Bryobacter aggregatus MPL3: one gene and its partner. The protein of the gene in region 1 interacts with the protein of each later gene in a pairwise test. Links are inferred from orthologs where the notes say so. Each region holds a gene or a part of one and is shown on either strand. Other genes may lie near its edges. The genes, in order: M017_RS0104295 and groL.

Evidence for each region.
Region 2: the proteins of M017_RS0104295 (region 1) and groL interact in binary tests that used the Escherichia coli proteins (3 or more experiments, as listed by UniProt). The link is inferred for Bryobacter aggregatus MPL3 from one-to-one orthologs.

Annotation. Positions count from the first base shown.
Region 1 is NZ_JNIF01000003.1:847,908-863,418, forward strand. What follows is about bases 6,617-9,415. They hold M017_RS0104295 (nucleotide exchange factor GrpE), read left to right. Parts: upstream 6,617-7,659; coding sequence 7,660-8,172; downstream 8,173-9,415. Other genes in these bases: hrcA (heat-inducible transcriptional repressor HrcA), read left to right, coding at 6,617-7,620; dnaJ (molecular chaperone DnaJ), read left to right, coding at 8,201-9,331; M017_RS0104305 (M81 family metallopeptidase), read right to left, coding at 9,335-9,415. In the rest of the region: M017_RS0104255 (hypothetical protein), read right to left, coding at 1-345; more of hrcA, read left to right, coding at 6,574-6,616; more of M017_RS0104305, read right to left, coding at 9,416-10,792; M017_RS0104310 (MFS transporter), read left to right, coding at 10,875-12,110; M017_RS0104315 (carbohydrate kinase family protein), read right to left, coding at 12,094-13,290; M017_RS0104320 (IclR family transcriptional regulator), read right to left, coding at 13,301-14,044; M017_RS0104325 (aspartate aminotransferase family protein), read left to right, coding at 14,118-15,425; M017_RS0104330 (TonB-dependent receptor), read left to right, coding at 15,440-15,511. UniProt on the Escherichia coli protein: Participates actively in the response to hyperosmotic and heat shock by preventing the aggregation of stress-denatured proteins, in association with DnaK and GrpE. It is the nucleotide exchange factor for DnaK and may function as a thermosensor.
Region 2 is NZ_JNIF01000003.1:161,642-177,236, reverse strand. Bases 4,996-7,878 are described here. They hold groL (chaperonin GroEL), read right to left. Parts: upstream 7,315-7,878; coding sequence 5,677-7,314; downstream 4,996-5,676. Other genes in these bases: M017_RS0101160 (serine hydrolase), read left to right, coding at 7,842-7,878; M017_RS0101165 (co-chaperone GroES), read right to left, coding at 7,338-7,628; M017_RS30525 (energy transducer TonB), read right to left, coding at 5,235-5,510. Also shown: quinolinate synthase NadA, read left to right, coding at 1-708; GTP 3',8-cyclase MoaA, read left to right, coding at 721-1,713; M017_RS0101190 (DMT family transporter), read right to left, coding at 1,794-2,687; M017_RS0101185 (GntR family transcriptional regulator), read left to right, coding at 2,720-3,394; M017_RS29030 (hypothetical protein), read left to right, coding at 3,428-3,799; M017_RS29815 (hypothetical protein), read right to left, coding at 3,765-4,514; more of M017_RS0101160, read left to right, coding at 7,879-8,720; M017_RS0101155 (type 1 glutamine amidotransferase domain-containing protein), read left to right, coding at 8,726-9,250; M017_RS0101150 (ABC transporter ATP-binding protein), read left to right, coding at 9,257-10,168; M017_RS0101145 (amidohydrolase family protein), read left to right, coding at 10,173-12,362; M017_RS27255 (class I SAM-dependent methyltransferase), read left to right, coding at 12,372-13,151; M017_RS26110 (rhomboid family intramembrane serine protease), read right to left, coding at 13,140-13,973; M017_RS0101130 (2OG-Fe(II) oxygenase), read left to right, coding at 14,003-14,821; M017_RS0101125 (class II aldolase/adducin family protein), read left to right, coding at 14,876-15,595.

The DNA of each region.
Region 1 (15,511 bases):
CGCCGGATTGGTCAGCAGTAGCGTACCGTTCCTGGTCGTAACGCCGGCCAGGATCTCCAGGTCGAAGGAATCACCAAAGCCGATGCACTTGCCGAAGACGTCGATGGAGCTTCTGCCGCTGAACTTCGCGCGGATCAGCAACTTGCCGTCGCGGCTGCCGAACTTCGGGTTCGCCAGGTAAGCAAAGCTGCACTTCTGACTCGGGTCTCCTTTGACATAGCGCTTGCCATCCTGCGTGAAGAGCTGCTGCGCGAGCTGCTTTTCGAGGAGCGGAAAGCGGATCTCGAGTTCAATCGCAGGCAGACAGACGGCAAAGGCAAAGCAGAACAAGAGTCGAGTCATCATGCAGGGTCCAATACGAAAAACCCCAGCAGAGATAACCCTGCTGGGGTGTCGTTTTTAATCGGGCAACGTCCTACTCTCCCACACAGTCGCCCGTGCAGTACCATCGGGGCAGTGAGGCTTAACTTCCGTGTTCGGTATGGGAACGGGTGGGACCCTCACGCTATGGTCACCCAAAAGCTTTGATGGCTTTTGATTTTTGATTCTTTGCTGAATTTTGATAGAGCAGCCACAATTTATATATCGAGCGTACTGAAGTTTCGCAACAAGCACTCATTGCTGAGTTGCTGTATTTGTTGTAAATTTTATGGCCAAGCCGAACGGGCTATTAGTAACGGTTAGCTCAACGTATTACTACGCTTCCACATCCGTCCTATCAACCAAGTCGTCTTCTTGGGCCCTTCAGGGAAATCTCATCTTGGGGAAGGTTTCGCGCTTATATGCATTCAGCGCTTATCCTGACCTAACTTCGCTACACGGCTATGCTCCTGGCGGAACAACCGTATCACAAGAGGTTAGTTCATCCCGGTCCTCTCGTACTAGGGACAAGCCCCCTCAAATTTCCTACGCCCACCACAGATAGGGACCGAACTGTCTCGCGACGTTCTGAACCCAGTTCACGTACCGCTTTAATAGGCGAACAGCCTAACCCTTGGGAGCTTCTACACCCCCGGGATGCGATGAACCGACATCGAGGTGCCAAACCGGAGCGTCGATGTGAACTCTTGACTCCGATCAGCCTGTTATCCCCGGCGTACCTTTTATCCGTTGAGCGATGGCCCTTCCATGCAGAACCACCGGATCACTTTGTCCAGCTTTCGCTCCTGCTTGACTTGTATGTCTCGCAGTCAACCTAGTTTATGCCAATGCACTCGTCGGTGGATTTCCAAACCACCTGAACTAAGCTTCGAACGCCTCCGTTACAATTTAGGAGGCGACCGCCCCAGTCAAACTACCCGCCTAACAATGTCCCTCAACCCGATGAGGGTAGTAGGTTAGATTCACAGCAGATGCAGGGTGGTATCTCACCATTGGCTCCCTCGAATCCAAGAATCCGAGTTCAAAGCCTCCCACCTATCCTGCGCAGCATGTGCCATAAATCATTGTTAGGTTATAGTAAAGGTGCACGGGGTCTTTCCGTCTAGTGGCGGGCATCCGGCGTCTTCACCGGAACCACAAGTTCGCCGGGCGGATTGTTACGACAGTCGTCAGATCGTTACGCCATTCGTGCAGGTCGGAACTTACCCGACAAGGAATTTCGCTACCTTAGGACCGTTATAGTTACGGCCGCCGTTCACTGGGGCTTCAATTCACAGCTTCGCTTGCGCTAACCGCTCCTTTTAACCTTCCAGCACCGGGCAGGCGTCAGCCCCTATACGTCGTTTTAGACTTTGCAGAGACCTGTGTTTTTGTTAAACAGTCGCCTGACGCGTTTCACTGCGGCCCACATTGCTGTGGGCACCCCTTCTCCCGAAGTTACGGGGTTAATTTGCCTAGTTCCTGAACAATCCATCACCCGAGCGCCTGAGTATATTCAACACGTCCACCTGTGTCGGTTTGTGGTACGGATTCTTTTAGCCTAGCCTTAGCGGATTTTCCCGGCTGACGAAGGGGCGGATTTGCCTATCCCCCTCTGAATCCACCCTGTTTTGGAAACCATTGCCTCACAGAGCTTCATCCAGCGTCCCCGCATCGAAACTAAAAGAAGTACTGGAATATTAACCAGTTGTCCATCAGCTACGCCTTTCGGCCTCACCTTAGGCTCCGACTAACCCTGAGCGGATTAACCTTTCTCAGGAAACCTTAGACTTACGGCGACAAGGGTTCTCACCTTGTTTTTCGCTACTTATGCTGGCAGAGTCACTTCCTAGCACTCCAGCGGTCCTCACGGTCCACCTTCGCTGCGCTAAGAACGCTCTCCTACCGCGCACATTACTGTGCACCCATGACTTCGGCATCCAGCTTTAGCCCCGTTGGATTGTCGGCACCGGGTCGCTCGACCAGTGAGCTATTACGCTTTCTTTAAAGGATGGCTGCTTCTAAGCCAACCTCCTGGCTGTCACTGCAACCCGACTTCCTTTCCCACTTAGCTGGAATTTGGGGGCCTTAGTCGATGGTCTGGGCTCTTCCCCTTTTGACGACGCAGCTTAGCCCGCGCCGTCTGACTCCCGATGAATTCATTCACGGAATTCGAAGTTTGATTGGATTCGGTAACCTGGAAAGGCCCCTAGTCCATCCATATCTCTACCGCCGTGACGGTACAATCGAGGCTAGCCCTAAAGCTATTTCGGAGAGAACGAGCTATCACGGAATTTGATTAGCCTTTCACCCCTACCCTCAGCTCATCCAAGCTGTTTTCAACCAACACTGGTTCGGACCTCCAGCCGTTGTTACACGGCCTTCATCCTGGCCAAGGGTAGATCATCCCGCTTCGCGTCTAATCCCAGCGACTCTGCGCCCTATTCAGACTCGCTTTCGCTTCGGCTCGCTTACGCTTAACCTTGCCACTGAGACTAACTAGCCAGCTCATTATTCAATAGGCACGATGTCAGACTTTAATGTCCTCCAACTGCTTGTAGGCATGCGGTTTCAGGTACTATTTCACTCCCCTCGCAGGGGTTCTTTTCGCCTTTCCCTCACGGTACTGGTTCACTATCGGTCTCAAGCGAGTATTTAGTCTTGCCGGATGGTCCCGGCGGATTCACGCAAGGTTTCTCGTGCCTCGCGCTACTTAGGAACCTCTAGAACGAAGATTGCAATTTTACATACGGGGCTGTCACCCTCTATGGCCGGCCTTTCAAGACCGTTCAGTTATTACTTTCTTATCATTCATTTACCAAGAAACTGCTCACGACAGGCTTTCGCCCACCGCAACCAGATTCTTGATATTGAGGCCCTGCAACCCCGGTCTCTCCGAAGATTGACCGGTTTAGACTCCTCCGCGTTCGCTCGCCGCTACTAGCGGAATCACTGTTGTTTTATCTTCCTATGGGTACTAAGATGGTTCACTTCCCCACGTTCGCTTTATGCAGCTATGTATTCACTGCACAATAACCAGTGTTCGCACTGGTTGGGTTCCCCCATTCGGAAATCCCCGGATCATAGAATGCTTACTTCTCCCCGAGGCTTATCGCAGTTGGCCACGTCCTTCATCGCCTGCTTGAGCCAAGGCATCCACACGCACGCCCTTAGTAGCTTGACCATAAAATTTACGTCAAACACAGCGATCCAATTGTCGGTCCACTTGATCAGCCATCCGGCATCGTCTTGTGGCAATTGAATCGTTGCTTACTCAGTTCACTCGTTGCTGTGATTTCATCCACAGCAAGATAAACTTGTGTTGCCCTATCAAAATTCAGTTTTCAAAGATCTCGATCGCGGTCTGCACTTGTCGTGCGACCTAGCCATCTAGAAGGACAACTCTTCGATCATTCATCGAGAATTGCCAAACTACATGACTGGTTGGTTTCGCTTTCTTCCTATCAGTGTTCTATGGTGGGCCTAGCTAGATTCGAACTAGCGACCTCACCCTTATCAGGGGTGCGCTCTAGCCAACTGAGCTATAGGCCCATGGTGTGAACTGTACTAGCTGTCGCTAGCCTACTGGAGTCAACTTGGTGGAGCTGGTCGGGATCGAACCGGCGACCTCCTGAATGCAAATCAGGCGCTCTCCCAGCTGAGCTACAGCCCCTTTTGAGACTTTCATCTCACTGATAGAAATTGTATCGAGGCCAGTTGGACGCAGGGCCGTCGCACAAGGCGACTTGCCATCTAAAATAGTCAAAGTATCGAGCAGAGCATAGTTGCTGTGGACCGGAAAGGCTGTCTCTTACTCCGGATCAAGCACAAGGCCCAATCCGTTTATCGCGGAATTTGCGACAGGTTCAGAAACTCCGGCCACTGTCTCTCTTAGAAAGGAGGTGATCCAGCCGCAGGTTCTCCTACGGCTACCTTGTTACGACTTCACCCCAATCATGAATCATACCTTGGGCTGGTTATACAGACTTCTAGTACAATCCACTTTCGTGATGTGACGGGCGGTGTGTACAAGGCCCGGGAACGTATTCACGGTAGCATGCTGATCTACCATTACTAGCGATTCCAGCTTCATGCAGGCGAGTTGCAGCCTGCAATCCGAACTGAGAACGGTTTTATGCGATTAGCTCCACCTCGCGGCTTCGCAGCGCTTTGTACCGTCCATTGTAGCACGTGTGTAGCCCTGGACATAAAGGCCATGATGACTTGACGTCATCCCCACCTTCCTCCAACTTATCGCTGGCGGTCTCCCGAGAGTGCATCCTTACGGATTAGCAACACGGGACAAGGGTTGCGCTCGTTGCGGGACTTAACCCAACATCTCACGACACGAGCTGACGACAGCCATGCAGCACCTCGACTCTACTCCCTTGCGGGATAATCTACTTTCATAGATCGTTGGAAAGCCGTTCGAGCCCAGGTAAGGTTCTTCGCGTTGCGTCGAATTAAACCACATGCTCCACCGCTTGTGCGGGCCCCCGTCAATTCCTTTGAGTTTCAGCCTTGCGACCGTACTCCCCAGGCGGCATACTTAACGCGTTAGCTACGGCACGAACCAAGTGAATGGCTCACACCAAGTATGCATCGTTTAGGGCGTGGACTACCAGGGTATCTAATCCTGTTTGCTACCCACGCTTTCGTTCCTCAGCGTCAGTTATAGTCCAGTAAGCCGTCTACACCACAGGTGTTCCTCCTGATATCTACGCATTTCACCGCTACACCAGGAATTCCGCTTACCTCTCCTATACTCGAGCATGCCAGTATTCAATGCAGCCTCCCAGTTGAGCCGGGAGATTTCACACCAAACTTGGCACACCGCCTACGAACTCTTTACGCCCAATAATTCCGAACAACGCTTGCTGCCTACGTATTACCGCGGCTGCTGGCACGTAGTTAGCCGCAGCTTCTTCCACCGGTACCGTCATTATCGTTCCGGTCGAAAGGACTTTACACACCGAAGTGCTTCGTCGTCCACGCGGCGTCGCTGCATCAGAGTTTCCTCCATTGTGCAAGATTCCCCACTGCTGCCTCCCGTAGGAGTCTGGCCCGTGTTTCAGTGCCAGTGTGGCCGTGTGCCCTCTCAGGCCGGCTACCGATCGTCGCCATGGTGGGCCTTTACCCCGCCATCTAGCTAATCGGCCGCGGGCTCCTCTCTCAGCGCATTGCTGCTTTCTCCTCTCGGACTTATGCGGTATTAGCTCAGGTTTCCCCGAGTTATTCCCCACTAAGAGGTGGATACCCACGTGTTACTCACCCGTACGCCGCTTTACTCAGGTATTGCTACCCTTTCTCGCTCGACTTGCATGTGTTAGGCGCGCCGCCAGCGTTGATTCTGAGCCGGGATCAAACTCTCGTTTAATCTCGGATTGTTGTTTTGGAATGACCCTCTTGCGAGGATCAAGGTCGCAACTACTTGAACTCAATACTTGACGAAAATAACTGTTTGTTACTGTTCTTATCTTTTAGACTTGCGTCCAACCAGATTGTCAAAGATCTGCCCATGCGTGCCGGACCCGAAGATCACGACTCTGCCATGGCGGCCTCGAAAGGCGTTCAGATGACTACACAAGAACTTGCGCTCTCTTTCATCCATCTAAAAATTGTAAAAAACTGTTTTGACGAGATAACTTCTTTAAGGTGCAACCACTACCAGGATTCACCCGATGGCCGTACGAACTTGTGACTTCGTTCTCGCAGCGGATCTTTTCAGACCAACAAGCTGCTTCCCGCTCTGTCGTTCGCTTATCTCTTTTGTCCGGCCATTCAGTAGTCTACTTGATTCGACTACCATTTAGCAAGTTTTATTTGCTTCGCTCTGCTTTCGTGCCGCTCTTGCGCCCACTCGCTTCGCTTTCGTTAGTCTAACATTTCAGACTTTCGTTTGCAAGAACTTTTTTTTCGCTCTTGCCAGCTCAGCTCCAGGTCGCTTTCGCTTCCACTCTTGCTTTTGCGTGCTCTTATTTACTTGTCTTAGCTGCTTTGCTTTCCGTGCCGCACTCGCGCGCACCGCATCGCATGAATAGAACTGTAACATCCGCAAGCAGGGCTGGCAAGCGCTCTCCCCTGCATTTCTAGCTAAGATGCTGATTTCAAAGGAAGATAAACTTCATACTTTTCCGTCATGGACCGCGATGCCATCCCTTCTCTTCCCGAGAGTGCGCTAAAATCGGACAGGAGCGACCCACACACCTATATATGGCGCCTCAGATCCAGCCCCCGAGCGGCAAACGAAGACAGATCCTGCACGCCATTGTCGAGGCCTACCTCGAATCTGGGGAAGCAGTCTCGTCTTCTGCGATTGCGCAGCGCAGTTTCCCTGGCGCCTCCCCTTCTCCGGCAACCGTACGGAATGCCATGGCGGAGCTGGCCGAATTGGGCCTCCTCACACAGCCACATACTTCAGCCGGCCGCATCCCAACTGCGGCGGCCATTCAGTTCTACGTCAGTTCCCTCACGCAAGTGCGGCCGAATCCCGCAGAAGTCTCTAAGCTGCAGCAGCAGTTCCAGGCGATTCATTCGGTTCCTGATCGGGTCGAAGAGGGCTCCCATATGCTCACCGGCCTGACACAGAACGTCGCCATCACAGCGGCGCTGCCCCCGGCAAGTCAGCTTCTCCACCAGGTGGAGTTGCTTGCACTGGCGGCGCGGCAGGTCCTCATGGTTGTGATTACCTCCGATCAGAACGTCCGCAATCAGGTCATCACGCTCGATCACGATCTCAGCAGCGACGAGCTCGCTGAGATTCGCAACTACATCAATTACGAATTCGCGGGCCTCTCTCTCGCAGAGGCCCGCCGCGCGCTCACCGAACGGCTCCAGGACGATCGCAATCAATATCGCGCCCTGCTGCGGCGCGTCGAGCTCTTCCATGCGCGCGGTCTCTTCGATAACGGAGTCGGGCCGCGGGTTTTCCTCGATGGAGCCGCGTATCTTGTCGGGCTCGACCTGCATCTCACCAAAGAGAGGATGCGGGAGCTTTTTCAGGCGCTGGAGCAAAAGCAACAGATTCTACGGCTGCTCGATCAGTTCCTGCAGGGCTCCTCGAAGATTCCCGCGATCCAGGTGGGCTTAGGAGAGGCGCATCCGGCGCTCCGGGATTTCACTCTGATTGGGGTCCAGGTGCCGCTGGCCGGAGGCATGTCCGCTCGCGTCGCCGTCCTCGGCCCGTTAAGATTGAATTATCAACGTACGATCGCGGCAGTGATGCAGGTGGGCCAAGCGCTCGCACAATCTGCCGACTGATCGCATGCGACAAACCGTAAGAAGAAGAAGGAAAGCACTATGACGGAGTCGACTTTCGACGCTGCCAATCCAGAACCTGTAGAAACCTCGCTCACCACCACTCTCGAGCAGGAGATTGCTCGTCTGGAGACGGAGCGACAGGATCTGATCCGGCTCGCACAGAGCCGCCAGGCGGAGTTTGAGAACTACCGCCGCCGCTCGGAACGGGAACGCCAGGAAACCATCGACGTCGCCACTAGCGATGTCGTCAACAAGCTGCTCCCCATCTTTGACGATTTCGAACGCGCCCTTTTGATCCAGACCGCCGATGCGAGCTATGCAAAAGGCATCGAACTGATCCATGGGCGTCTCAAGGAGACACTCACGAAGCTGGGCCTGGAGCCAATCGATGCGATTGGCACCATTTTCGACCCAAATCTCCACCACGGCATTGACCTTGTTGAAACAGACGAGGCCGAAGACCAGACCATTCTCGCCGAGCTCCAAAGGGGCTATCACTTCCGAGGCCGCCTCTTACGCCCTGCTATGGTGCGTGTTGCGGTGAAGAAGTAGAAAGCAGAAGTAAACAGAACGAGTGCCAGTGACGAAACGTGACTATTACGAAATCCTAGGGGTGGAGCGTACCGCGGACGACGGCGTACTGAAGTCTTCCTACCGCAAGCTTGCCATGAAGTATCACCCCGACCGCAATCCTGGGGACCAAGAAGCGGAGGAGCGATTCAAGGAAGCCGCCGAGGCCTATGGCGTATTAACCGATGCCCAGAAGCGAGCAGCATACGATCGTTACGGGCACCAGGGCGTGTCGGGGATGGGCGGTGGAACCAGTTCCGGCTTTGACCCCAACCAGTTCACCGACCTCAACGATATCTTCGGTGACTTCTTCGGAGATTTCTTTGGCGGCGCCAAGCGCGGCGGAGGCGGCTCCAGCCGCGCCCGCCGTGGCGAAGACCTCCGCTACGATCTGGAGATCGAATTTGAAGATGCCGTTCGCGGCACCTCGGTCGATATTCAGATTCCCAAGCTCGATCTTTGTACCCGTTGCGAAGGCAGCGGCGCAGAGAAGGAAGATGGACTCACCACTTGCCCCAGTTGCCGTGGGCGTGGCGAGCAGCTCTTCCAACAGGGCTTCATGACCATCCGCCGCACTTGCGGCACCTGCAATGGCCGTGGACAGATCATTCGCCGGCCCTGCAAGGAATGCAAGGGCGAAGGCCGCATCCGCAGCGAGAAGAAGCTAAAGGTCAACATCCCGGCCGGTGTCGATACCGGAACGCAGCTCCGGCTGAATTCGGAAGGCCAGGCCAGCCCCAACGGCGGCCCCAATGGCGATCTCTACGTCGTGCTCAGCGTCAAGGAGCACTCGGTGTTTGAGCGCCAGGATTACGATCTGCACTGCACCGTGCCCGTCAATATCGCACAGGCAACGCTCGGCACCGAGGTGGAGATTCCCACCTTTGAGGGCATTGAGTCGGTGAAGGTGCCCGAAGGCACGCAGCCCGGCACCCAGCTCCGGCTGAAGAATCGCGGTGTGCCGCGGGTCAACGCCTCGGGCCGCGGCGATTTGTTCATCCATGTGGAAGTTCACATTCCAACGAAGCTGAGTCGCGAACAGCGCAAGGTCTTTGAACAGTTGCGCGAAACGCTTCCCGCCCCTGGCGAAGAGGACGACAAGGGCGGATTCTTCGGCAAAGTCAAAGAACTCTTCCAGTAAGAGTTAGAGTCCCCAGAGCGCCGGTGCGCGATGAAAGGTGAACCTTGATGGGTTTGCCGTCGTTGCGCCCGGCGTATCCACCATCACAATCTGCTTCGCAATCCCCCGATAGGCCGCTACCGGCGCCACCGTTCCCTTCACTGTCAGAATCCGCATCCGTTCCGGATAAATCCCACAACTCACCAATTGATGAATCGAGTTCGGGCTCGAGCGTTCTGCCGTCAGCAAAAGCAGATTCGGCAGTTCAGGCGTGGATCCCTCCAGCGCCACAACCGCCGCATGGCCGAGGCTCCAGAACCTGGTTCCGCCATGACGCACTTCAGGCTCGACATAGCGGCCGGCGTGCAACGACACCACATGTCCCTTCACCCCGATCGGAACCCCATGCATCGTGTCTGTCTTCCCGCCCACAAACATCGCAAAAGCACCATCAATCCCGACGCGTTTCGCCTCCGCCACCGCTTCCGGATCATAGAGCGTCACCACAAAACCACTTGCCTCCTGGGCCAGCAATTGCTCGAACAGGAAGGTAGCATCTCCTGCCGCGCCGCCGCCGATGTTGTCGCCCACATCAAACAGGGCCACCGGAAACTCCGTCGCCGACAGAGCATCGCGTACAGCTTTTGCGGCATCCGGCAAATCAAAATGCAAACTCTCGTGAGCCGCCCACATCTGCTCGCTCAGCCGTTGCGCTTCCCGCGCCGCCCGCTCGCCGTCGCCATCCGCAATCACCACCACCGAAGGCCCCAGGAACGGCACATCGTTATACTGGTAGCCGCCGACAACGCTCACCGCCAGAATCCCCGGCTCGCGCTCTAAGGCGATACTCGCCTCCGTGATCGCCTGCAGTGGCGGGCGATAGGTGTTCTGGTGCACGATATTCCAAAGCATCGGCGGCTTCACCATCCGCTGTACCGGACGCACTGCGCCGCTCAGCATGTCCGCAAGGATTCGAGCGGCCCGCTCGCCCCGTTCCTTCGTATCGAGATGCGGATTCTGCTGGTACACCACAAGCGCATCGCAGAGTTCAAGGAGCCCTGGAGGCAGATTGGCGTGGAAATCATGCGTCACCACCAAGGGAACAGCAGGGCCGATTTCATGGCGCACCCGCCGCACGATCTCTTCATCCGCATGAGGAAAGCCTTCCGCAAACATTGCGCCATGCAAGGCCAGATACACGGCATCAAAGCTCGCTCCGTGCAGCGCCTGGACAATCTCCCCAGCAAGTTGCTCAAAGCTGGCCCGCTCGACAGGCCCACTCGGCGTCGCCCCGCCATGCAGCAATGGCAGGATTTCCATCCCGCGCCCCAGAGACTCTTCAATGAATCCTGCCACCTCAGTCGAAGAGTTCTTCCAACGCTCCACCTCCCGCGGTAGAAAGTGAAAGTCCTCATAGCGAGTCTTCCGGGAATGGAAGGAGTTCGACTCATGCATCAGACAGGCAACCGCGACGCGTGGCATAGGCTTTTCGACAGACTATCAAATTTCTCTACTGAAATTAATGTTTTTGATAGGAAACTCCTTTAGGCTGGAGAGAACCCTCATGCCCTACCGGCATCGTGTCCTCGCACTTCTCTTCGCGCTCGTGGTGGTCATGTATCTGGACCGCCTCGCCATTGGCGTCGCCGGACCGCGCATGCAGGACGAGTTGCAGATCAGTCCCAGTCAGTGGGGGTGGGTGATGGGCTTCTTCACCCTGGGGTATGCGGGATTCGAACTCCCGGCCGGGATTCTGGCCGATCGCAAGGGCCCGCGTGCCGTACTCTCGCGCATCGTTCTATGGTGGAGCGCCTTCACGGCTCTTACAGGTACAGTCACCAGCCTAGGGCCGCTGTTGGCCGTGCGCTTCCTCTTCGGAGCCGGTGAAGCAGGTGCCTTCCCCAGTTGCGCCAGTACCATCGCCCGCTGGATTCCGCCACAAGAACGCGCCCGCGCTACGAGTGTCTTCTGGATTGGCGCGACGGCAGGCGGCATCCTGACACCGCTTCTGGTCGTCCCCCTCCAGCAAGCTTATGGCTGGCGTGTCTCGTTCTATCTCTTCGCCATTCTGGGGATCGTCTGGGCGGCCGTCTGGCTCTGCTGGTTTCGCGATCTCCCCCGCCAGATGCCCGGCATCAGTTCCGGCGAACTTGCGCTCATCGGAGACCCCTCGCAGCAGACGCACAGCGCGCCCTGGGCCTTCATCCTGCGGCAACCCAACTTCCGCCGCATCCTGCTGATGTATCACTTCTACTGCTGGGGCGCCTATTTTTATCTCTCCTGGCTCCCCACCTATCTGCAACGGGGGCGTGGCTTTACCGAGGACGAAATGAAGATCGGAGCAAGCGTCACCGCCATTGCTGGTTTCTTGGGAGTGTTCACCGGAGGCTTCCTGAGCGATGGCTTGCGTCGCCGTTATTCGCTCTGGGCCGCACGTTCTCTGGTCGGCTCCGCCAGCCTTGCCATCTCAGGAGCGATGATGCTCATTGCCACACAGAGCACCGGAAAGATCGCCGCCATCCTCTTCCTCTCGCTTGGCCTCTTTGCGATGAACATCATGCTGCCCGTCACCTGGGCGCTGCTCGTGGATCTTGCCGGCCCTTTCTCCGGAAGCGTCTCAGGCGCGATGAATACCTTTGGCCAGATCGGCAGCTTTCTGATGGCAACCAGCTTCGGCTACATTGTCAGCGCCGTAGGCAACTACAACCTGGCGCTAATGCCGATGGCCGCCATGCTGTTCTGCGGCGCCTTCTTCTTCTGGCGGATCGAACCCGATCAGTCTCTTATGCCCTCTCAATAAAAACCTTCTCGGGAGCCCGGTAGCGAATGTCCAGGTCAGGCGTCATCACGGGTCCTTTGCTTCGCTTCGAAGCAAACGCGTATGCCAGAATGCCCGTGGTCACTAGTGTGCGTTCCGGTGGATAGGGTTCCTTGCCACTGATGAACATCTCTTCCATGCAATGCACCAGCGCATCGAAGTGCGGCAAAGTCCGCGCCACGGTTGGACTCATCATGGTGCGCAGCAACTGCGGCTGCCCCTCCACTCGAATCGCAACGCTGCGATCGTTCCCGGAAGGTTCATGCAGCAAGGCAACCGCACGAAAACCATCGCGATAGGCGATCCGGAACAGCACCGGCTGCTTTGCCGTCTCCCGCATCCCACCCTTTGCGGCCAGAAGCTGGGTCTTGTAGGCATCCTCGAGCAGAGGCTTCGCCCAAGCGCCCGCGCCCGCATCGAGCCACTGCCAGATCGCATCGCCGTCGATCCATTCGACGCTGGCAACGCCGGTCTCGCCACCTTTGCGGCGTTCCGCAAAACACTGCAGCACTTCCAGCAAATGAAAGCCATAAGCATCGGTAGGTCCCCCGCCAATGACAGCCGCCTCCCGCATCGGAGTCTCGAGTTGCGGCTGCAGGTAAGGCTCCCGTAAGCTCAGCGTCACACTCGAGCCTGCCATCAGCGGAAAGCCGAGCTTGCGACTCCGCGCGAACATCTCTTTTGCCTTCGCAAAGTCATAGGAGAAGTGCTTGTCAAAGAAAGTTGGCACTGCTCTGCCCGTCTTCTCGTAGACATCGAGAATTTGGCTGAACAATTCGTAGCGCGGATACAGATGCTGCCCCTCTGCGTTGAATGGATAGTTGCCATGCTCGCCGACAAAGACCACCGCATCCACCGCAACCCTCGATCCACCCAGCCCGAGCGCGGCGGGAATCGTCGGATAGATTTGGAAGCCTGCCCGCGAAGCCATCTCCCGGCTCATATCAGTCGCGGGAACCTGAGCCGTATACAGCGACACAAGCTGCGTCCGTGGCGCAGTCCAGATGTTATTCGCGGTATAGCCGGAGATCAGCCGGCCGCAGATCACATCGGCATGGGAGTAAAAGCGATACTCCGTCACAATCGCAGCCACCCCCTTCTTTCGATTGGCCCCCAGCGCCATCCCTGCCAAGGGCAACTGCAATAGCTTCCGTCGCTTCATCTTTTCTCTCCTACAATGCGCCCTCAATGTCGTGGGTCGCCTTCTTCAATGCCTTCAAAATCCTCTTGTCCGATGCGGGCTGAAAGCGATGGCTCAATCCGGAGATGCTCAACGCCGCCACCACCACGCCTTCACGATTGAAGATCGGGGCTCCGGCGCAGGTCGCCTGCAAAGCGTTCTCTTCGATCTCAATGGAGTACCCTTGCCGGCCAACAAGAGCAATCTCCGCACGGAGCTTTCCCTCATCGGTAATTGTTCTTGCTGTGAGAGCCACCAGCGGCCTTCCCCGCAGAGCAGCATCAATCGTTGCAGCGGAGGAATGCGCCAGGATCGCGCGTCCTAAGGACGAGGAATGGACCGGCACCGTAGCGCCGGGCCTTTCGCTAAAGCGCAATGCAGATTCACTTGGCACCACTTCGAGATAAACAATTTTGTCCTGCTCGAGCACACCGAGATTGACGGTTTCCCCCAGCAGGTCGCGCAACCGGATCATCGCGGGCAGCGCCGCTCGCCGCAAGATCTCCGTTGCCGCATGAGCGCTCCAAAGCCCAGGCACGCGCCCCACCAGCCGGTACGCCTTGTCCGCATCGCGATCCACAATCTGCAGATGCTGCAAGGTCATCAGCACTCGAAATACAGTCGACTTGGGAACTCCCGTCCGGATCGCGGCTTCATTCAGATTCAATCCGGGCTGGCGGGAAAGTTCGTCAATGATGCGGAACGCACTTTGGAGCACGGGAATGAGATAGCGCAATTCTGATTTCGAGTTTTGGGCCAAGAGAAAAACCTAGTCTTTCGATCATACTAATCTGTTCCAATAGAAAATCATGAGTTCTTCCATTGAAACTGCTGTCCGGGCAAAGACGATGGGCTCGGCAGCCCGGTATGCGCGCGCCCAGAAGAGTCTGGCCGGCGGTGTCTCGAGTGGACTGCGGCGCAATGCCCGTCCCTATCCGCTCTACTTCTCTCATGGAGAAGGCTCGCAGGTCTGGGATGTGGACGGCAATCGCTACACGGACTTCGGTCTCGCCTGGGGCCCCCTGATCCTCGGCCATGCGCCTCCTAAGGTCGTCGCCGCCGTGCAGCGGCAAGCGGCGCGCGGCATGACCTTTGGCGCGCAACACGATCTGGAGTTTGAGGTCGCCGAGCGGCTCACCCAGATCATTCCATGCGCCGGCTTGGTCACATTTGCCAACAGTGGCACAGAGATTGTACAAGTAGCCCTACGGCTGGCCCGCGCCATCACCGGCAAGCAGAAGTACTTGAAGTTTGAAGGTCACTATCACGGCTGGTCCGACGAAGTCCTCACCAGCTACAAACCAACTCTCGACCAACTCACTGCAAGCCAAGGCGCACCGATCCCGGTTGGCCTCGGGCAACTGCCCAACACCAACGCCGTCATCGCCGAATGGAACAATCGCGAAAGCGTTCTTGCCGCGCTCGACGACAACATCTCTGCCGTTCTCTGTGAACCCCTGCTTGCAAACTCCGGCTGCATTCCGCCCGCCCCGGGCTTTCTCGAATTTCTGCGCGCAGAGTGCACCCGCCGCCAGATTCTGCTGATCTTTGATGAAGTCGTCACCGGCTTCCGGCTTGCATTGGGCGGAGCGCAAGCTCATTACGGAGTGACACCCGATCTCGCCACCTTCGCAAAGGCCCTCGGAGCTGGCACCCCGCTCAGCGTTCTCGCGGGTCACAAGGAATATATGGACTGGATCGCGCGTGGAGAGGTTGTCCACGCTGGCACGCTCAACGGCAATCCCTTAGCCCTTGCCGCGGCAAATGCAGCCCTCGACGAACTCTCGCAACCAGATGTTTATCCAAGACTTCACACGCTAGCGGCTCAACTCCGGAATGGCATCGAAGAAGCCTTTCGTGACGCAAAGATTTCCGCGCATACCACTGGTACCGGGCCAGTCTTCCAACTCCATGTGCTAGGCAAAACAGTCAGCAACTATCGGGACACGCTCCAACACGACCGGCAGCGCTATAGCGATTTCGCGCTAGCCCTGTTGCACGAGGGCATTTTGATCCTGCCAGACGGCCGCTGGTATCTTTCAGCAGCGCACACCGCCCTTGATATTGCAGAAACAGTCAAGAAAGTGCGTTACGCGATTGTAACCACATCCTGTTAACCTAGTCCCGAACTATGCTTCAGAAAATAACAAAGCTATGTCTGCTTCTATCCCTAAGTGCGCTCTGCTCGCTCGCACAATTTGAC
Region 2 (15,595 bases), 690 kb from region 1 along the record:
CCAGACCGTATCGTTGTGGTTCCGGATGCAAAGGCCGGCTGTAGCTTGGTGGACAGTTGTCCCGCCGACCAACTGCGCGCCTTCAAGAAACGTTATCCCGATCATGTCGTGGTCAGCTACATCAACACCTCGGCTGCGGTGAAGGCGGAGAGCGACATCATTTGCACCTCGCGAAACGCGGTGCAGGTGGTGAACTCTATCCCGCTCGACAAGCCAATCCTGTTCTGTCCAGATATCAATCTGGGGAACTATGTGAAGCAGCAGACGGGCCGAGACAATATGAAGATCTGGCCCGGTGCTTGTATTGTCCACGCGACCTTTGCCGCGCGGCGTCTGACCCAGACCCGGATCCAGCATCCTACGGCTCTAGTGGCGGCTCATCCCGAGTGCCCCGCCGAAGTCCTGGCGATGGCAGACTACATCGGCTCCACCTCGGCGATCATTGAGCACTGCGTGAACAGTGATGTGCCCGAGTGGATCATCATGACCGAGAGCGGTGTGCGCCATTCGCTCGAAAAGGGTGCGCCCAATAAGAAGTTTTACTTCGTTGCCAACGAGAATTGCAATTGTAGCGAGTGCCCTTACATGCGCATGAACACGCTTGAGAAGTTGCGGGAATGCCTCGACACGCTTGGGCCGCGCGTGGAACTTCCCGCCGAAATCATGGAACGGGCTCGCTTGCCCATCGAGCGGATGCTCGCACTCTAGGATCGGATTCTCGTGCAATCGCCATTGTTGGATCGATTCGGGCGGCTGCACGACAACCTGCGCATCAGCGTGACGGATCGCTGCAATATCCGTTGTTTCTATTGCATGCCGGAGGAAGGCGGGCAATACGCTCCGAAGCAGGAAATTCTCAGCCTGGACGAGATCGCCCGCTTTGCTGGTGTGGCCGCCGGTCTGGGGATCCGCAAAGTCCGCATTACGGGCGGGGAGCCCCTGGTGCGCAAGGATCTGGCAAAGCTCATTGAGAAGGTGATCGCGATTCCGGGCATCGAAGACGTTGCTCTCACCACCAATGCGCTGCTTCTGGGAGCACAGGCGAAAGATCTCTATGATGCTGGTTTGCGCCGGCTGAATATCCACCTGGATACTCTCGATCGTGAGCGCTTCCGCACCATTACCCGGCGGGATGAGTTGCCTCGTGTCCTTGAGAGTATCGAGATCGCCCAGTCCCTCGGCTTCGGGCCTATCAAGCTGAATGCGGTCGCCGTGAAGGGCCTGAATGAAGATGACATCCTTCCGATGGCGCATTATGGGCGCGAACGTGGAATTGAAGTTCGCTTCATTGAGTTCATGCCGCTCGATCACCAGGGACTTTGGGATCAAACCCAAGTCCTGAGTATGGATCAAATGCTCGAACGGCTCAGGGCGGAGTTCGGCCCGATGCATGCGATGCCGGACCAGGACGAGCGCGCTCCGGCAACCGAGTTCCGCTATGGTGATGGCAAGGGCAGCATCGGTTTTATTGCAAGTGTCAGCAAACCCTTCTGTCTAAATTGCAATCGTATCCGGCTCACTGCGGATGGCAAGCTCCGCTATTGTCTCTTCGCTGTGGAAGAGATGGATGTCCGGGCCCTGCTCCGCGCAGGGGACGATGCGGGAATCGAAACAGCAATCCGCGAAAATCTGATGCGCAAATGGATTGGCCATGAAATCGGCACCAAGAATTTCGTGCCCCCGCCTCGTCCGATGTACGCGATCGGTGGCTAGGTCTGGAGACCTCCAGTGGATCTGGAACCTGGCCGGCATGCTGTGTGATCGGTTCGCATGTCGTCGACGCCCGACGGCGGCTAGGCGGTCTGATCGGAGTGTACCAGCAGCACTCCGCCGCACGCGAATGCGGCCCCTATCATGCTTGCTGTGGCTGGAATCTCGCCAAAGAACAGCCAGGCAATCAGAAATGTGAGCGGGCCAATGAGCAGTAAGGATGCGGAAGCTTTTGACACGGGAAGCTTACTCAGTGCATGTCCCCAAAGAGCGTAGGCTAATGCGCCCGGGCCCACGGCCAGAAAGGCAATCGTGAAGATATGGCGGGTTGGGATCTGACGGCTGATTGCAAGAAGATTCGGTGAGAAGCAGAGCATGGCAAGCGCACCGGCGGCAAAGCTGACCGCTGTGACTCCGAGCGAATCGTAGCGTTTCATGACAGGCTTCTGGGCAACTGTTCCAATGCCGAAAATGAGGGCTGCCAGAAGCAGTAGTCCGACCCCAAAATTCAACTGGAGTTTTCCTTGTGACTCGCCGAGGGCGATGATCGCCGCTCCGGCAAAAGCGATGCCGAGCCCGGTCCAGGTGCGCCAGTTCGCGCGGTGATTCAGCAGGAAGACCGAGAAGACGGTGGCAAAAATTGGCATCGTATCCACCAGTACGCTCGCCGGTCCTGAGGCTACGGTACGGATGCCGTGGGTGGATAAGAGTTGGTACGCCGTCACACAGCAGAAGCCACTGCCCGCTGTGAGCCAGAAATCGCGACCTCGGGGGAGGGTCTTGCCTTTGACTGCCCACCAGGCAAAAAGGAGAACAGCCGCAGCCGTAAAGCGAAGAGCCAGGAGTGCCTCAATCGGGACTTCGCCTAACATCGCCCGCACGAGCGGAAAAGTCAGTGACCAAAGAACCAAAGCAATCGACAGGGATACCAAAGCGCCTCGATGGGCCATGACGACAGAGTAGCAGATTGGATACATGTATACAATATCCATTCGATACACTAGGGACAATGCCTGCCAAAGCTGTCTCCCAACTGAGATATCGCACCGCACCCGAAGTGGTTGCCGAGTACATTCGCGATGCGATTTATCGCAATGAGCTTCGCCCCGGCCAGCAATTACAGCAGGAAGAGTTAGCAACAAAATTCGGCATCAGCCGCATTCCGGTGCGCGATGCGCTGCGCCAGTTGCAAGGGGAAGGGCTCGTCGACCTGTATCCCAACCGGGGCGCTTTTGTCTCAAATCCTGGTGTGGAGGAACTGCGGGAAGTATTCGGGTTGCGAATCCTGCTCGAAACCTATGCGCTCCGTCTTGCGGTACCTAACTTCACTCGTCCCGAACTGGAATTATGTGCCAGCTTACTTGCGCAACTGGAGAGTGTGGCAAACCGGGCGGATTGGTCGCGCATTGATCAGGATTTTCATGCTGCGCTCTATGTACCGTGCCGTCAGGCAAGGACGATGAGTCTGATTGAAAATTTACGCGGAAGCGTCAATCGCTTCTATTATCTGTATCTGTCGCCGGAGAGCTATGGGCCCGATTGCTTAAAAGAACATCGGCAAATTTTAAAGGCTTGTCAGAAAAGAGATGCGGAGGGTGCAGTGGCGGCACTGGAGAAGCATTTGAAGAATGCGTTGAAGGAAGTGGAGCAGGTGAGTGGCGGAGAACTCCTGCGCAAAGTCTGAGAAGATTTCCGGCGCAGCCGCACTAGTATCTGCATGGGATGGATGTTATGTGGACTACTGGTGCTTTTTAGTATGGCTGCGCCAGATGTGGATTCGGTTGGTTCCGTACAGCGTGTCGTGATCGAAACGACAAATGTCGATGGACTGGCTGCAGGAACCTCAGGTTTGGTGCGGCTGCCGCAAGAAGAGTGGCTGAGCTTCTATTTTGGGCGTTACACATTACGTGTCGAGAACCGGAAGATTAGCCGGTTAGCTTATCTCGGCAAGACAGGCACTCTTTATGTGGAGTTCCTCGACAACGGCGATAGCCGGTTCATCTCATTTCGCTTCATGGATCCAGACCCAAGAGATTCAGAGCGTGTTTTAGCTTCTATTTCCCGGGTGCGGCGATCATCGCCTCGATAACTTTGTCACTGATGCCAGCCGCGCGCAGTTTGACAAGTTCGTCTGTACTTGTATTGAAGGAGCAGTCCGTACTCTTGATCTTGGCAATCAAGATCTCGTCTGAAAAATTTGCAGTCTTCATCGCGAGCAGATCGGCGTTTGAAAACCGTCCTTTTGATGCAACCGGCTCAGCGGGCTCAACCGGATCTTTGATGCCTAATCGAGTTCGGTCTAGCGTGATGTTCCCGTTTACATAAGCCGTGATTTCTGTTCCCTTGGGGATGCTGATATCTTTACCTTTGACAAATAGGAATAGGGGTGCAGCTGGGAAGAAGACGATGGAGGTTGCTACAATTGCGCCCGTCATTTTTCCGGCGTTCGATCCCCCCTTCATCTCCTTGACTGCACGGAGTGCAACTTTCTCTCCGGATGCAAGCTTCAAATAATCAATATTGATATTTAGCTTTCCTGCACGGCCCATGCGCCGTTTCGACTCTGCCTCTGTGACCGTTGCAATTGCCACACTCCCCTTGGGCGCAACGATGACTCCACCAACTTTTAATTCATCGAGCAACTCAAAGTCCACCAAGTCTCCCACCTTGGCATCTTCAGAAGAGATTGTTCTCATGAGCCTCAATCGAGCCGGAGTCGAATCGTCGATCTGCAGGGTTTGCGCGAACAGAGTAGCGGTGGTGATCAGTGTCAATAATATACGTTGGTGGTGGCGAGCGGTCATGTGAGTAAGTATCGGTATCCTAGCTTGGGCTTGTTAGAGTGTAAAGCAAAGAAACCCACTGTGGCCAGTGGTCTTTTCTGATTCTGGAAAGAACTTCTGTTCCGTAGCAGATCTGGGGATGCCAAGCAATGTGCTGTTCAATTTATAATCTTTTTTAGCATTTTGCCGCCCATTAAGAGAATCAATCGCCCGCTTATTGTCCATTCCACTGTGGCCTGGAGGCTTGGCGCATGAGCTGCTTACAGTAAACGGAAGCTCGTTGCAGATTTTCAGACTCGGCCCGAGCAACTTGCCAGTGGCTCGGCGATCGAGTTTGAGGTGTATCAGGAATGGCGGCAATTGGGTGCACTGACCAATCGGGTGTCGGCACTGTCTCTCGATGGACGGCGCTCGGCCCCCTCGCTACTAGGAGATGCTCGAGCTCCAGTGTTTGTCCGCCTCCAGACTCCACGCTGGTGGACTGCCATGTGGAAACCCTGCCTGGTGCACGGCAGGATCGCGGTCTCTGCTCGATCCGCTGACGGGCGTCCCATCCAGTGCGAGACAGAACGGACGAATCGTGATGGGGATGTCCGGGAGTCGATTGAGTCGAAATCCATCTCCACGACAATCCCGGAAGTTGCTGCTTTTCTCGACGGGTGTCCTCTGGAAAAGCGAAACGTCTTGCGCGTTTTCCTGGTTGGCTTCCTCAATAAGTCGCTGTATTCGCGCAGAGTTGCGTTACTTCCTTTGAGGAAGCAGATGGAACGCAATCTCCGCTTTTGTCTGGAAAGCGATGGCCTTCCCATTTCGGGTTGCTGGCCGGAAGCGCCACTTTTGCAGCGCCCGAATTGCGCTCTGGTCTAGTCCTGGATCGAGTGAGCGAATGATCCGAATATCTTGCGCTACTCCTGCAACGCTCACCTCAAACCCGAGGACAACGGAACCCTCAATGGCGCCTGAACTCGCGTCCGGCGAGTAGGATGGGGCCACTTTCGATACAAGCACGGGAGGCATGATTTTCGCATCCTGTGCGTATCCCGTAGCAGAAAGACTCATCAGAAGGCTTAGGACCAAGGTGCGCAATTTACGTTTCTCCCGAACCGGTATACCATCTCTCGAGCAATAGAAAGAGCCCGCCGTTGCCGGCGGGCTCTTTCAGGCTCATTGCTGAGACCGTTGTTTAGTAGTCCATCTCGGGACCGTGGCCGTGGCCACCGCCCGCGGGAGCAGCGGACTTCTTCTCGGGGATCTCGCAGATCATGGCTTCCGTGGTCAGCATGAGGCCGCTGATCGAGGAGCTGTTCTGCAGGGCCGAGCGGGTCACCTTGGCAGGATCGATGACGCCGGCAGCAACCAGGTCTTCAAAGTTGCCAGTGGCGGCGTTGAAGCCGTACTTGGCATCCGAATTGGCCTTGATCTTCTCGACGATCGTTGCGCCTTCGAAACCAGCGTTGCCAGAGATCTGACGCACCGGCTCTTCGCAAGCGCGCTTGATGATGGCCACGCCAATGGCTTCGTCACCATCGAGCTTCAGATCGTTCAGCGCAGCAGAAGCGCGCAGAAGTGCCACGCCGCCGCCGGCAACGATGCCTTCTTCGACGGCCGCACGGGTGGCGTGCAGAGCGTCTTCGACACGAGCCTTCTTTTCCTTCATTTCGGTTTCGGTGGCAGCGCCAACCTTGATCACGGCAACACCGCCGGCGAGCTTCGCCAGACGTTCCTGCAGCTTTTCACGGTCGTAGTCCGAAGTTGTTTCTTCGATCTGGGCGCGGAGCTGCTTGATGCGGCCCTCGATGCCCTTCTGCTCACCAGCGCCATCAATGATGGTGGTGTTGTCTTTGTCGATCACGATGCGCTTGGCGCGGCCGAGATCGCTGAGCTGGACGCCCTCGAGCTTGATGCCCGTTTCTTCCATGATGGCCTGGCCACCGGTGAGGATACCGATGTCCTCGAGCATCGCCTTGCGGCGATCGCCGAAGCCAGGAGCCTTCACTGCAGCAACGTTCAGAGTGCCACGGAGCTTGTTCACGACGAGAGTGGCGAGCGCTTCGCCTTCCACTTCTTCCGCGATGATCACGAGCGGGCTGCCGGAGCGGGCAATCTGCTCGAGCAACGGAAGGAGGTCCTTCATGTTGCTGATCTTCTTCTCGTGGATCAGGATGTAGGGGTTCTCCATCACCGCTTCCATGCGCTCCGGATCGGAGACAAAGTAGGGGCTCAGGTAACCACGGTCAAACTGCATGCCTTCGACGGTCTGCAGCTCGGTGTGCATCGTCTTGGACTCTTCCACCGTGATGACGCCGTCCTTGCCAACCTTCTTCATTGCTTCCGCAATGGTGTTGCCAATTTCGGTGTCGCCGTTGGCGGAGATGGTGCCAACCTGGGCGATCTTGTCGTCCGAGGTCACCTTCACAGCCTGCTTTTCGATTTCCTTGACGACGAGCTCGACAGCCTTGTCGATGCCGCGCTTCAGAGCCATCGGGTTGGCGCCGGCAGCAACGTGCTTCACGCCTTCACGGAAGATGCTCTGAGCCAGGATGGTGGCGGTGGTGGTGCCGTCGCCAGCGATGTCGCTGGTCTTCGATGCCACTTCGCGTACCATCTGGGCGCCCATGTTCTCGAGCGGATCACGGAGTTCGACTTCCTTGGCGACGGTGACGCCGTCCTTGGTGATCGTCGGTCCGCCGAACTTCTTCTCAAGCACCACGTTGCGACCACGGGGTCCGAGGGTTACTTTTACTGCGTCAGCCAACTGGTTGACACCGCGCAGGATCGCCTGGCGGCTATTTTCAGCGTATACAATCTGTTTTGCGGGCATGGTTCGATATTCCTCCTCAGGCTCTACTTCTCAAGGATGCCGAGGACTTCATCCTCACGCATGATCAGGTATTCATTGCTGTTCAGCTTGATGTCTGAACCGGAGTACTTGCCGAACAGGATGCGGTCGCCAGGCTTCACATCAAGTGCGATGACCTTGCCGTCTTCAAGGCGCTTGCCCTTACCAACAGCGACTACTTCGCCTTCCTGAGGCTTTTCTTTCGCAGAATCGGGAATGTACAAACCATTCACCATGTCTACGTCATTTTCCAAACGCTTGACCACAATTCGGTCGTATAGCGGACGGATGTTCATCGTGGACAACCTCCATCGATTGTTTTGAAGTTATAAGTGTCATCCGGAGATGCACTCACACACATAGAATTAGCACAGTCGATCGGCGACTGCTAAAAAAATAACGCAAGTCATTGATTTGAAACGAAAAATAGTTGTAGTTTTTGCGGGGTCTCAGGCAGGACGCAGAAAGGAAGAGAAGAAAATCTTAGTCCTTGGTGCTAAGATTTACAAATGCGTTTCCTCTTCTTCGCACTCCTCGCGGCTGCTTGCGCTCCGGCGCAACATGTCGCTGACCTGCTGACTGCAAAGATGCACGACCGCATCGTGGCGTATGATGCCCGCATGGATGGCGCTTTGGGTGTCGCCATCATCGATCTCACGACCGGCACTCAATGGAGCTATCACGGAAAGCTTGTGTTTCCGACCGCCAGTGCGATCAAGGTTCCGATTCTGATGGAGATCTTCCGGCTGCGGGAACTGGGCCAACTCCATTTCAATGAGAAGGTGACGCTGCAGCCTGCGGAGGCTGTCGGGGGCAGTGGAGTCTTGCAGGAGCGTCTGAGGAACGGTCCCATCACGCTTTCTGTGGAAGAGATTGTTCGTGAGATGATTGCGTCCTCTGACAATACAGCGACCAACTGGTGCATCCGGCGGGTCGGGATGGCCGGTGTCAACCACACCATGGCGCAGATGGGCTACCAGGGAACGAGATTGCAACGCATCATGATTGATCAGGCCGCTGCAACTCGCAACGAGGAAAATGTTTCCACTCCCGAAGACATGGCGGACATGCTGCGTGTGATCTATGAAGGCAAAGCTGTGAACGCAAAGGCGAGTGCTGAGATGATCGCGATGTTGAAGCTGGTAAAGGCAGGCATGCGCCGCGCGATTCCGCCTGCCATCGAAGTCGCATCGAAACCTGGCGAGCTGGTGGGCGTTCGGACGGAGACGGGGATTGTCTATCTGAAAGGGCGACCCTTCGTGCTTGCGGTGATGGGCACCTATTTGAATGAATCCGACTCCCCCATCGAAGCTGTGACAAAGATCGTCTTCGATTGCTTCCAGAAGCTTGCGGCAGGGAACATTTACGGCAATCTTGGCGTACGCTAGGGTACATGTCACTCCAAGGAAAGCGCATAGCCGTCCTCGTCGATCAGCTCTACCAGGAACTGGAAGTCTGGTATCCGTATTACCGCCTGAAAGAAGCTGGCGCAGAAGTTCATTTGGTGGGTGCTGAGGCAGGCAAGAACTATCCGAGCAAGGTTGGCTACCCGGCGATTGCTGAAAAGAGCTACACCGGTGTGCAGCCCAGCGAATACGATGGCGTCATCGCCCCCGGCGGCTTTGCTCCCGATTTTATTCGCCGCCATCCCGAGGCACTCCATTTTGTACATGAGATCGACAAGGCTGGCAAGCTGGTGGCCGCAATCTGCCACGGGCCCTGGGTCCTTTGTTCTTCCAATATGCTGCGCGGCCGCAAAGCCACCAGCTTCTTTGCGATCAAAGATGATGTGATCCATGCCGGCGCTGAATGGTCAGACGCCGAGGTGGTGGTGGACCGGAATCTGGTCACCTCCCGCAAACCCGATGACCTTCCCGCTTTCTGTATTGCCTGTATCGACGTGCTGAACCGTCAATAGGACGCAATGAACGAAAACATCATCGCCGTCAGAGGGCTCACCAAGAGTTACGGCGAGGTCCACGCCGTGCGAGGCGTGGACTTTGAGGTGAAGGCCGGAGAGGTGCTTGGTCTGCTCGGTCCGAATGGGGCAGGCAAGACCACGACGGTCGAGATTCTCGAAGGACTTCGCTCACGGAGCTCCGGGGATGTGCGGGTGCTCGACTTCGATCCCGGCTGTGATGCAAGAAAGCTGAAGGAACGCATCGGCGTCTGCCTGCAGGCGAATAACCTGCCGGAGAAGATGAAGGTCAGCGAGGCGCTCGACCTCTTTGCTGCCTTCTACGAGCGCACGCTCCCCAAGGCGAAGCTCCTCTCCCGGCTTCAGCTCGAAGAGAAGAAGGACGCGCTATACGGCACTCTTTCCGGTGGCCAAAAGCAGCGTGTCGCGATTGCGCTGGCACTGGTGAACGATCCGCAAGTCGTATTCTTCGACGAACCCACCACTGGCCTCGATCCACAGGTACGTCTCGAAATTCATAAGCTCATCGAAGAGCTGAAGCAGGACCAGCGCACCATCATTCTTACGACTCACTACATTGAAGAGGCCGAACGCCTTTGTGACCGCGTCGCGATCATTGACGAGGGCAAGATCATCGCTGTCGGAACTCCTCGTGAGATCCAATCGCGTACTCTCGGAACGACAAAGATCGAGATCCATCTCGAGACCCCGTTGGAGGGAATTGATGTTCCTTCGGGCATTGTCCTCAGTGAGACGCGGACCACTCTCACCGCCTCCAGCACCCACCCTGCCCGTACTGTCGTTGAACTCGTGAAATGGGTCGACCACCACGGCCTGGGGATGACGGATATCAGTTTGAAGAAGCCAACTCTCGAAGATGTCTTCATCGAGCTAACCGGCAAGAGGCTTCGGGACTAAGCACATGAAAGCGATTCTGGCGCACATCCTCTCGAACCTCCGCCTGACGATGCGCGAGCGTTCGGTATTCTTCTTCAACTACGCCTTCCCACTTGGCTTCTTCTTCCTCTTCGCCACGCTGAATAAAGCGAAGGAGTCCAACTCGATTGCTGCTGTGCTGACGAGCGTTCTGACCATCGGCTTGCTGGGCAATGGTTTCTTCGGTGGTGGTCTGCGCGCGGTGATGGAACGTGAGAACGGCATCCTGCGCCGTTTCAAGGTGGCTCCTCCCGGAGCCCTGCCGATTCTCATCAGCAGTCTGGTTGTGGGGGTGCTGCAATACTTTCCGGTCGTTCTCCTGATGACGGTGTTGAGTGTTGTCCAGTACGGCATGACATGGCCGGACAACTGGCTGAGCTTTTTTGTGTTTGTGATCATCGCGAATTTTGCGATGCGTAGCATGGGCGGCATCATCGCCTCGGTTGCCAACAGCATGGCGGAGAGCCAGATCATCATCCAGTGCCTATACTTCCCGATGATGCTGCTGAGCGGGGCTACCGTGCCGGTCACCTTTCTCCCGGAGTGGGTCCAAAGTCTGGTGCAGTTCATCCCCGCCACTCATATGGTGAGCGGTCTGCAGGGAATCCTGCTGCAACACGAGTCGCTTCTCCAGAATTGGAAGCCGGTCAGCGCCTTGCTCATCACCACCGTGGCCTGCACGCTGATCTCGCTGAAGATTTTCCGTTGGGAAAAAGGAGAGAAGCTCCCGGCACGGGCCAAGGCATGGGTGCTGGCGGTGCTTGCTCCTTTCTTCCTCATTGGCGCCTGGGATCTGCATAGCAAAGAGAATCTGACAAAGTCGAAGGCAATCGAACGCGAACTGGCCCGCAGCCAGACGATCCTCATCCGCGACGCACGTGTCATCACGGGCACGGGTACGGTGATCGAAGGCGGCAGTGTCCTGATTAAGCAGGGGAAAATTGTTGCCCTATACAATGGCACGGCGCCTGTAGCGAAGTCCCTAAATGCAATTGAGATCGAAGCTGCGGGCAAGACTCTGTTGCCCGGTTTGATCGATGTGCATATCCATCTCGGCTCGCCGGGTGGCTTCTATGACGATCCTAAGAAATACCAGGACCGGACACTGCCCGAAAAGCGTCTGAAAGCCTATCTCTACTCTGGGATCACCAGTGTCAAGAGTGCTGGCGACTGGATCGACTCGGTGATTCCGTTGCGCGATAAGGGCCGCCGCGGTGAAGCGCTGATGCCGGAGCTTTACGTCGTGGGTCCGCTCTTCACCGCTGCAGGGGGACATCCGGCGCAGATGCTGCAATCGATGCCGGAGTCTGCCCGGGCCTATGGCCAGAGTCAGTTTGTCCGCCTGCCGAAAACGCCTGACGAGGCACGCGCCATGCTTCGTGAACTCAAGGCGAAGAATGTGGATGCGATCAAAGCGGTTCTGGAAAGCGGTAGTGCCAACAATCCGATGCCGCGTCTGGATCTGAATGTCTTGAAGGCCATCTGTACAGAAGCCAAACTGCTCGGCTTGCCTGTGACGGTGCATACCAGCAAGGCGATTGACGTTCGCGATGCTTTTGAAGCGGGTGCGAATGGTGTCGAACACGGCAGCCCGAATGAAGCTCTGCCCGATGAGTTGTTGCGGAAGATGGCTGCTTCTGGTTTCTACTATGACCCCACAATGAGCGTCTTTGAAGGGGTACGCATGATGCTCGAAAAAGACTTCACCCGTCTCGACGACAGTTTGCTCCAGCAGGTAGTCCCGATGGACTTATTGAAATCGACGCGCCGCTTGGTGCTCGATCCGAAACTCACGGGACGATACCAGGAGTTCGCTCCTCGCATGAAGGAAGCACGAGAGAATCTGAAGCGTGTTTTCGACGCCGGAGTGACGCTGGTGACTGGCACGGATGCGGGCAACCCGCTGATCTTTCACGGCCCCACTGTGCAGGAAGAAGTCGAACTCTGGGTGGCCGCTGGCATTCCGGCGCACCAGGCGATTCTTGCTGCTACCAGAAATGCCGCCCAACTCCTGGGGCAGGGAAATCGCATCGGAACGATCGAGATGGGCAAGGATGCCAATCTTCTTCTTGTCGATGGGAATCCGCTGCAAGACCCCAAGAGCCTGAGCCGCATCTCCCTTGTCATGCTGAAGGGCGAACGCATCTCCCGTGCGGCTCTGCTCAAAGAAGACTAAGCTTCACTCATGAGCAATATCTGGAATTCGGGTGACTTTGCAAAGATCGCTCCTGCCGTGATGATCGTTGGAGAGTTGCTGTGTGATGCGGTGCCCACTTATGCCGGGCAACGGGTGCTCGATCTTGGGTGTGGTAGTGGGAACACTGCACTGGCCGCGGCACGGCGGCGGGCGCAGGTGTTCGGGTTGGATCCCATCCCGACCTTGCTCCAGCGCGCCCGGGAGCGTGCCGCTTTTGAAGGTCTCGAGATTGAGTTCACAGAAGGCAGTGCTGAAGTGCTGCCTTACGAAGCCGGCTCTTTCGATGTCGTGCTGAGCAGCTTTGGCATGATTTTTTGTGAGGACTGGAAGGCCGCGGTCGCCGAAGTGGCTCGTGTGTTGCGGCCCAATGGACATTTTGCGTTCACCAGTTGGACCGAAGGCAGCCTCAACGACCTGTTATTTGCAAAGTGCATCGCACAGCGTCCAGACTTGCAGTCCGTCAGCGTGGCGCGCGATTGGGGCAAGCTTGCCTCCATTCCGGCCATGCTGCGATCGCACTTTGGCTCTGTCCGCGTGACGCACCGCAAACTGCTGGCACGCGCTGCCTCGGTCGAGCAGTGGCTCGATGGAATGAAGAAGTTCCTCTCACCCGTCTATTTGGCCTATGAAGGGCTCAACGGGGCGGCTGCAGCGCAATTGGATGCAAAACTGATCGCCTTAGGCCAGCAACACAATCAAGCCCCGGAGCACGGCTTCTTTGCGCCTGTGCCCTATCTTGAGATCCACTGCCGTCCGCTAGCTGCGTAGATATTTCAGCGTCGCGAGCAGTTGGATGACAAAGCAGACTACCACGATGCCTGCCATGGCCAGCCCGGCAATGCTCCAGTAGCGCTCCTGACGGGCCTGCGCAAAGCGCGGATGCCCCACGATGTAAGCGGCGCCGAAGCCCCCGGCCAGACCGCCGAGATGCGCGAAGTTGTCGATCTGACTGATAAAGCTGGTCATCAGGAGAGAGATCACTGCGGTACCGATATAGGCCGATTTGATATAGCTCCCAAACGCGCCTCGCTGGTGGATGCCGAAGGCGATCATGGCCCCGACTAATCCAAAAATTCCTGCCGACGCGCCGACACTCAATGAGGGGGAGAACAGCGTTGAGGCCAAAAAGCCGAGCGTCGAACTCGCCAGGTAAATCACCAGCATTCGTCCCGCGCCAAAAGCCTCTTCCACTTGCGGTCCCAGATTGTATAAACTCCAACTGTTCATCCCAATGTGGATCAGGCTCGCATGAAGAAAGCCTGCCGTAACCAGTCGCCACCATTCGCCGTGAAAGATGTACCCAGGTTCTTTGGCGCCAAACAGGAAGAGGGTAACCCCATTCATACTCGAAAAGCCGCCGCCGTTGATGTTTTCCTGGTTGAAAATTGCCATGGCCATGTAGATGAACAGGTTCACAGCCAGAATGTAATTGGTGATCTGCCCATCCTGCGGCAACAGCCCGCTGATCACTCGCGCGGTATCGCTGTTTCCTTTGGGACGGGGTGCGAGTTCAAACTCACAATAGGGACATACGCGATCTGCACGGCTGATGAACGCGCGGCAGTTCGGACAAATGGGTCTGGGCTCCACACTTTGATTGTAAAGTGGGGTGGTACTGCATGAGTTGGAAGCGTCAGGAAATTGCGGAATTGATTCTTGCTCGCCTGCAAGAAGCAAAATGGGAGGCGCACCAGGAGTTTCGCTTGCCGCGCACGGTCAAGAGCTTCATTGTGGATGATCTGCTGCCGGCCGAACTGACCACGGCGATTCTCTCCGCTTTTCCTCCGGTCGAGAAGATGGTTCTCAAGCACCATCTCGGCGAACTCAAGTATGTCGGCGTACAAATGAACCACTACGCTCCGCTTTTGGAGGAGACCATTTATGCGTTTCAGGATCCCAGGGTGGTGCAATGCGTTGGCGAGATTTGCGGGCTCGACGATCTGATTCCCGATGAGCATCTCTATGCAGGAGGGATCAGCGCGATGGAGAAGGGGCATTATCTCAATCCCCATCTCGACAACTCCCACGATTTTGAACGGAAGCGCTATCGCGCGCTGAACCTGCTCTATTACGCCTCTCCTGGCTGGTGCCTTGAGAATGGCGGCAACCTCGAATTGTGGGACAGCGGCCCGAAAGGAAAGCCCCGGACGATCGAGAGCCGCTGCAATCGGCTGGCGGTGATGCAGACGGACAAGACCAGTTGGCACAGCGTCAGCGAGGTGCTTGCTGCAGGCACCCGCCGCTGTATTTCAAATTATTTTTTTACGATTAACCCGGTGGATGGCCAGAAGGATTATCATGTGACAAGCTTTCGAGGCCGGCCGGAAGAGAAGTTCAAGGACCTGTTGATGCAAGGGGATAATGCACTGCGGCAGGCCGTCAAGGAAACCTTAGGCGAGTCGGTATTTAAGAACAAGCATGTCTATAAGAAGGACTGAACCAGATTGCGCGAAGGGCGGAGAGCCCCGCAATTGTGTAAATTAGGAAGTTTGATGGCGTTGAACCCTCAGATCGCGAATTCGATCGTGGACATTGGCAAGCTGATGTACCAAAAGGGCTGGGTCGCGGCCAATGATGGCAACATCAGTGTTCGCCTCGACGCAGACCGGATCCTGTGCACTCCCACTGGCGTCAGCAAAGGCATGATGCGTCCCGAAGACATGCTGATTGTCGACCTGATGGGCCGTAAACTCGAAGGAGCGCGGGCCTGCACCACCGAGATCCAGATGCACTGCACGGTCTACCAGTTGCGCCCCGACGTCAACTCTGTGGTCCATGCCCACCCCCCCGTGTCGACGGGCTTTGCCGTAGCGGGCCGGGCTTTAAATCTGGCCATTCTGCCGGAAGCGGTTGTTACCCTGGGCACCGTGCCGTTGGCCGATTATGGTCTTCCTGGCACTCCCGAGTTGAGCCGCCAACTCGCTCCCTTTATTCCGAATCACGATGCGCTGCTGATGGCGAATCACGGGGTGGTTTGCTATGGCGAAACCCTGGAGAAGGCTTTTTTCCGCATGGAGACCGTGGAGCACCTGGCACGGATTTCGATGGTGGCTGAATTGTTAGGTGGACCTCGTCTTCTCCCGCGGCGCGAAGTGGACCGGCTCATGGCTGCTCGCTCACGCTACGGAATTCAATTCGCCGCTGGAGCGGAACCGGAGCCTCCGATTGCCGCGGAAGATATGATCGCCATGAAGCGTGAGGAACGCTTTGAG